2 regions of the Siphonobacter curvatus genome follow, and region 2 is predicted to be linked to the other one. Evidence: riboswitches for the same ligand, from Rfam matches in the RefSeq annotation. Region 2 holds a riboswitch; the other holds the start of a gene.

Region 1 (3,209 bases), on a different contig from region 2:
TTCCAGCCCTAGCAGAGCCATCAGAAGTGTGCGGACAAAGAATACTTTCATAGAAAGGTTTAGATAAGATTTGTATTCAAAGATACACTCCTTGTTGATCGAGTGGTTTTCGTTCTAGCAGGAAAGTTCGTTGCTGGTTTGTCTGCTTCGGGAGTAATCCTTTTGTATCTAGGAACTGTCGCAAAGCTTTGCCTTGTAGAACGCATTGACAAGCGTCACAGACGCTCGTCAAACCACAATTAAAAAGGCTTCCTACCCCCTCAATAGCCCCTTATACACAAAAGGACTGCTTTAGAAGCAGTCCTTTCAAAAGTGAAGTATCGCAGTAATTACTGAATACTAATCAACCGGGGAGCTTTCTGTTTTACCTCTTCCCGTTTCGGAATCGTCAGATGCAGCAGTCCATTTTCGTAACGGGCCTGGATGCCTTCTTCATTGACCACATCTTTCGGCAGTACAAAGGTCCGCTCGAAAGACTGGTAGCTAAACTCCCGACGGGAGTAGTGTTCTTCTTTTTTGTCTTCCGTTACCGATTGCTTTTGAGAGGAAATCTTCAGCGTATTTCCGTCAAGCTGGATGTGAAAATCCTCTTTTCTCATGCCCGGAGAAGCCATTTCGACTTCAAACGCATCGGCCGTTTCGCGAATATTCACCGCCGGAACGGTCGTACCCGTCGATGAAAAATGCGATTGATTCCAATTGAAAAGGTCGCGACCTAGGAAATCATCAAAAAAGCTGGGGAAGCTGGGAAACAGCTCATCCTTTTTTCTCATGAGTGACATAGTTACCTCCTTTTTAAAAGTTGATCAAACGAATTCGATGAAGACGTTTCTTCATCACTTCCGCTCTTTTAAACGGGCGTGCCAAAATTGTTTTTCTTACCTATTGTCAGCGAAAACTGTCAAATTTTCATTAGGTAATCTTTCCTTTTGACAGTTAAATGAAAGATTACGGAGTCGCTAATCTTACTAGTATCTCAACCATTGGGGACGAATCCCAGGGTTTATACTACTGAAACGCACGCAAAGCAACGTATCTTCGTCCCCGAAAAGGTTCTGCTTAACCGCGGATGAATAGGGAATCGTGCAGACCGCCGATGCGGTTTAAATCACGAGCTGTCGTGCAACTGTATGTTTTAGATGCGTTTTGAGTTGTGAGTTTGGTGTTTTGAGTACCTGCCCTTCCACCACACTAAACTCAAAACTCTACACACTTTCCAACGATCATGCCACTGTACCTCGCGTATGGGAAGGCGTTGGAAAGGAAACGAGCCAGGAGACCTGCCTTTTTGTATCGGTTACACGCTTTCACGGACTAAGGCGGAAATCAGAAGTAGGTTTGCCGGAGGGGTGTACACGTCTCCGATTCTTCTTTTTTGTCTTTTTCAGGAAGGCCAGCTTATTCTTTCATGGCCAGTCATTTTCTCATTGCGGCTCCGCATAGTGGTTCGGGCAAGACGACGCTTACGCTGGGTCTGTTGCGGGCTTTGCGACACCGGGGGGTAACGGTTCAGCCCTTCAAGTGCGGGCCCGACTACATTGATATTCAGCACCATCGCACGGCCGCCGGACGAGCCAGTATCAACCTGGATTTGTTTATGGCCTCCCCCGAACACCTGCAGACGCTGTATCAAACGTACCGTTCCGGGGTAGATGTGGCCGTTACCGAAGGCGTGATGGGCCTGTTCGACGGAGCCGACCGGATGCAGGCCAGTACGGCCTCGCTGGCCGAATGCCTGGGTATACCCATCATCCTGGTGGTACACGCCAAGGCAATGGCGTACTCGGCAGCACCACTCCTGTACGGCTTCAGGCATTTTTACGCGGGCATACAAATCGCCGGCGTCCTTTTCAATGGGGTACAGACGACCTCGCATTTTCGTTTTCTGGAAGAAGCCTGTCAGGATGTAGGGTTGCCCTGTCTGGGCTATTTCCCTACCCATCCCGATTTTACCATTCCTTCCCGGCACCTCGGATTACGCACGTCTTCGGAGATCGACTACGAGCGAATCATCGAAGCCATCGCCCGGAAGATTCCGCAGACCATTGACCTGGATCGACTATTGGCCCTTACTAAAACCGATGAAGAAGCTTCCCTAGCTCAAGCCTTGTCCCATCGTACGGCCTGTAAGGTGACTATCGCCCGGGATGAGGCGTTTTCATTTCAGTATCACCAAAACCTAGCGGTGCTGGAAGCCCTGGCGGAAGTACAGTACGTAAGTCCACTCCGGGACACCGAGCTGCCCGAAACAGATCTCTTGTACCTACCCGGTGGCTACCCTGAATTGCACGCTCAGGCCCTGAGTGCCAATACGACATTTCGGGAAAGCGTGCGAGCGTATTGCCAGAACGGCGGATACGCCTACGCGGAGTGCGGCGGGTTGATGTACCTGGGCCAGCAGTTAACCGATGTGGATGGTCACAGCTATCCGATGGCCGGGGTGTTTCCCTTTTCAACGAGTCTGCAACACGCGAAGCTGACCCTGGGTTATCGACAAATTCACTTTCAAAATACCTTACTGAAAGGTCACGAGTTTCATTATTCTACCTTACAGGAAGCGGAAGAACTATCCTCCCTGGCTCCGGTCCGTAATGCCCGGGGTGTGGAAGTCGGGACTAAAATCTACCGCATACAAAATACCCTGGCTTCGTACGTACACTTATACTGGGGCGATGGCCCACCGTGGCTGACGGATCTGCTACGTACGCTTGCTACTTCCCTTTACACGCATCCACATGGCTGAAATCAAACGGCAACGGGTCATGCGACCCGATGGAAAAGCCATTAATCTGGTCCAGCGGCGGGGACATTTGTCCTACTGCTATAATGCCTGCTGCTGCGGGCGAACCGACCGCGGGTACGCCCCGGTGCTGGTTGACGTCTACAAAAACGAATGGCTCCGCCGAAAAATGCGGAATCAGGTTCACCTGACCAAAGGCGGCTGCCTGGGGCCCTGCACGCTGGCGAACGTGGCAACCCTGCTTTTCGACGGGCATTCGGTCTGGTTTCATTCGGTCAATAGCGAATGGCACATCAAAGCCATTTTCGATTACATCGACCGCATGCTGGCCGCCGACTGCTTCCTGAGTCCACCCGCCGAACTGGCCGAATTTGTCTTTCAGTACTATACCTGGAAAGGCTCGGAAACGGCCACCCTACGCGGGGAAACGCCCTCGCCCACCGATGGAATTGTGTTTCTGACGCACGCC
Region 2 (3,209 bases):
AAGCCGAAGCGGCAAATTTTGATGACAGCTCCAGTCGGGAGCCCACTTCAGCCTGATAACCCGTTTCGGGATCGAACGTCTCCCCGTTTGGAGCTACCCGGCGGGAGGGTTTGAAATACGTTGAGTACGAGGCATAGATGGATAAAGGTTCAATGGGCTGATAGACTAGGCCCAGCCGATAGGTCAGGGCATTCCGGGCTATGGTTGATTTCGCTCCGTAGTTGGTTACCTGGCGGTCTTTGTCCACCTGATCGGTGTAATATTCGCCTTTGAATACATCGTAACGCAACCCAACTAATGCCTTGATTTTTTCGGAAAACCGGATGAAATCCTGTAAGTAAATTCCGTGTACCGTTTCATCCGTAGCCCGGTAGTAGGTATCGTAGTAATCGATATATCCCTGGTTTTCAATCGGGTTTTGTACGGGAATGGTTGCTCCTTTGCCGGCACCAAAAATAGCACCGTTATACGTTTTACGGTCTAGTACGCTAAGCGAATACCCCAGCAAAATCTTCTGCGAAACCTTGGCGATGTTGAGATCGTAGGTCAGCTCCAGCTGATTTTGTAACGGCTTGGTGAGGTGATTGAAGTAGTAGGGAAACGAGCGGGTAATGGAATCCCGCCGGGTATTGAGCGTCAGTTCTTCCGTTGAAAAATAATCGATGTTATCGTCCGAATACGAGAGCTGATTGGAAAGTTTCAGGTTGGCCATAAGCTGCCGCACGTAGCGAAACTGAACATCCGTTCGCGTATGCTTTAAAAAATCAGCGGGGTCGTTGTAACGCGTCGTTAGATCCATGCCGGGAACCAGCACGCCGCCCGCCAAAACGGGAATACCCGAATCCGTGCGGTACACATCTTTATTGGCTCCCACCGACAAATAAAAGTAGTCCTTGCGGGTGGGTGTATATTCCAAGGCCACGTAGGCATTGTTAGTAGAGATACCCGCCTGCCGGAAACCGTCGGTATTCGACACCCCGAAATCCATCCGGTACCGAAGCTTCGGGTTGATCGAACCACCCGCACCAGCCCGCATCCGACGGGTATTGAAACTCCCGTAAGTCGCGGAAAAATTAGCCCTGAAATCGGCCGTAGGCTGTTTCCGTACGATGTTGATGATACCACCCAAAGCCGAGTGCCCAAACAGAACGGAAGCCGGGCCTTTCAGTACTTCGATGCGTTCGACGTTGGCTAAATTCGTGTTGGGAGCACTTGTGGAAATGTTATGTCGCTCATCCCGAACGCCATCAATCAGTACCACGAAATTGCTGAACCCGCGAATGGTGAAGTGCTGAAAACCGCCGTAGGTGTTGTTGGAACGAACGCCCGTGGTATTTTTCATGGCATCCCCCAAATCATCAATGCCGCGTTGCTCGATGGTTTTTGAACTGACTGAGCTGGTAGATAAAGGCAGATCCCGCAGCGGAACATCGATTTTGTTAATCGCCGAAAACGAGCGGGTTCGCTGACTGGTTACCGTCACCACCGAAAGCTCGTGGGTTTTCTGGTTAAGCTGATAATGCAGGGGCAGGGTTTGGCCGGCTTTGACCTGTACCTGAACCTGACGCACTTCGTACCCGATACCGCTCAGCGTGAGGGTATACGCTCCCGCCGGAATTGCCTGCAACTTAAAACTGCCGTCGGCCTGGGTGATTACTCCCAGACCCGTGGGCTCCAGACGAATGGAAATGCCGGGTAGGGGTTCCTGAATTTCCGTTTCAATTCGCCCTTCCAGCGAGCCGTTTTTGTGTTGCGAAAATGCCTTTAGGAGGATGCCGCAGAGTAGTACCCAGGTGGTAAAAAGGACTTTGCTACTTAATCGTGAAGTAGAAATGGGGAGCATAACTTTTAACTAAAAGGTTAAAAGTTCTTCGCTTGCGTTCTAGCTAATAATGGTTCGGGGGTAGAGAAGAAATCAGGAAAGCTTACGCACGGGCATACGCGTATCGGCACAGTTGTGCCCATACAACAAAGCAAAGCTCCCCTTGATAACGCTCTAAACCGTGAAAGCATGACCAGCTAAGAAAAAGGCAGGTCTCCTGACTTGTTCTATTTCAGACGCCTTCCCATACCGAATGATACAGTGGCTCATTTGTCTGAAACGTATGCCGTTTACAGTTTTCAGTTTTCCGTTGCCAATGTTTGAGTAATTGAAAACGGAAACGGTCAACCGCAAACTGCGTAGAACTTACAGTTGCACGACAGCTCGTGATTTACACACGATTCCCTATTAATCTGTCTTTCGACAGAACCTTTTTCCGTGGAATAAGAAGTAAAGAACTTGAATGAGGCCGCGAAGGTAGGCTAAAAATGATAGATTAAAGAAGGAAGAGATAACATTACCTCATGTCTTTGTTCAACCTTACTCAGGTTTAGCCCGATTAACTACGGTTTAGACAGGCCCTGCGAAAGAGGAAAGTCAATAGGAAGGCTTCTATCGTTTTACCCGCCGAGCGGCTAATTTAGGCCTTTGCAGCCATTTCAGTGTCGCTCCTGTTTTCAGCTATTAAACCCGCCCCTGACTCCAAGGATTGGTATAGACGATTTAGTATAGAAGTGAAGGTAACGCTTCTTATTTTCCCACTATCTCTTTTCTGAAATGCTTCCCCCAGTTGCGTAATTCGACCAACAGGTCTTTCATCGACAGGCCCAGAGGCGTCAGGGCGTATTCTACCGTGATGGGCATACTGTCGTACAGCGTACGGGTAATGAGCTGATTTTCTTCCAGTGCCTTTAGTTCCTGCGAAAGCATTTTGGGCGAGATCTCCGGAATATCCCGCTGGATTTCACCGAAGCGTTTGTTGCCATACGTCAGGGAGATGATAATGGGAATCCGCCATTTGCCCTGAATCACTTCCATGGCATCTTTGGCTACTTTCAATTCATACTGGCAAGCGGGTTCGGTGCTTTTCATGTTTGGTAATGGTTCATACGTACTTACTCTCAGGTAACTACTTACCCATAGGTAACAGCTATCTTTTCGAAAGTGAATATAGCTAGTTTTGTCGCATTCATACTAACGAACAAGCTCATTCATGAAAAATCTGTTTTTCCTACTCGCGTTTCTAATATCCACCGTCAGTCTGGCCCAATCGCGTACGCCACGAACCTTTCTGCTCGTGCACGGGGCCTGGTCGGGTGGATGGGATTACGCCCAAGTGGATGCCTTACTAGCAGCCAAAGGGGATAAAGTTTACCGACCAACGCTT

The links. Region 2 has a riboswitch for cobalamin ahead of C5O19_RS16955 (TonB-dependent receptor). Riboswitches for the same ligand answer to the same signal wherever they lie in the genome.
Region 1: it holds a riboswitch for cobalamin, as region 2 does, so the genes downstream of both, C5O19_RS20470 (cobyrinate a,c-diamide synthase) here and C5O19_RS16955 (TonB-dependent receptor) in region 2, are expected to answer to the same signal.

What each region holds. Positions count from the first base shown of each region.
Region 1 is NZ_PTRA01000005.1:81,127-84,335, reverse strand. It holds gene C5O19_RS20480 (sugar phosphate isomerase/epimerase family protein) at 1-51, opposite strand, end outside; gene C5O19_RS20475 (Hsp20/alpha crystallin family protein) at 330-773, opposite strand; cobalamin riboswitch at 1,034-1,302, shown strand; gene C5O19_RS20470 (cobyrinate a,c-diamide synthase) at 1,409-2,743, shown strand; gene cobN (cobaltochelatase subunit CobN) at 2,736-3,209, shown strand, end outside.
Region 2 is NZ_PTRA01000002.1:442,290-445,498, forward strand. It holds gene C5O19_RS16955 (TonB-dependent receptor) at 1-1,843, opposite strand, end outside; cobalamin riboswitch at 2,013-2,271, opposite strand; gene C5O19_RS16960 (winged helix-turn-helix transcriptional regulator) at 2,573-2,914, opposite strand; gene C5O19_RS16965 (alpha/beta fold hydrolase) at 3,036-3,209, shown strand, end outside.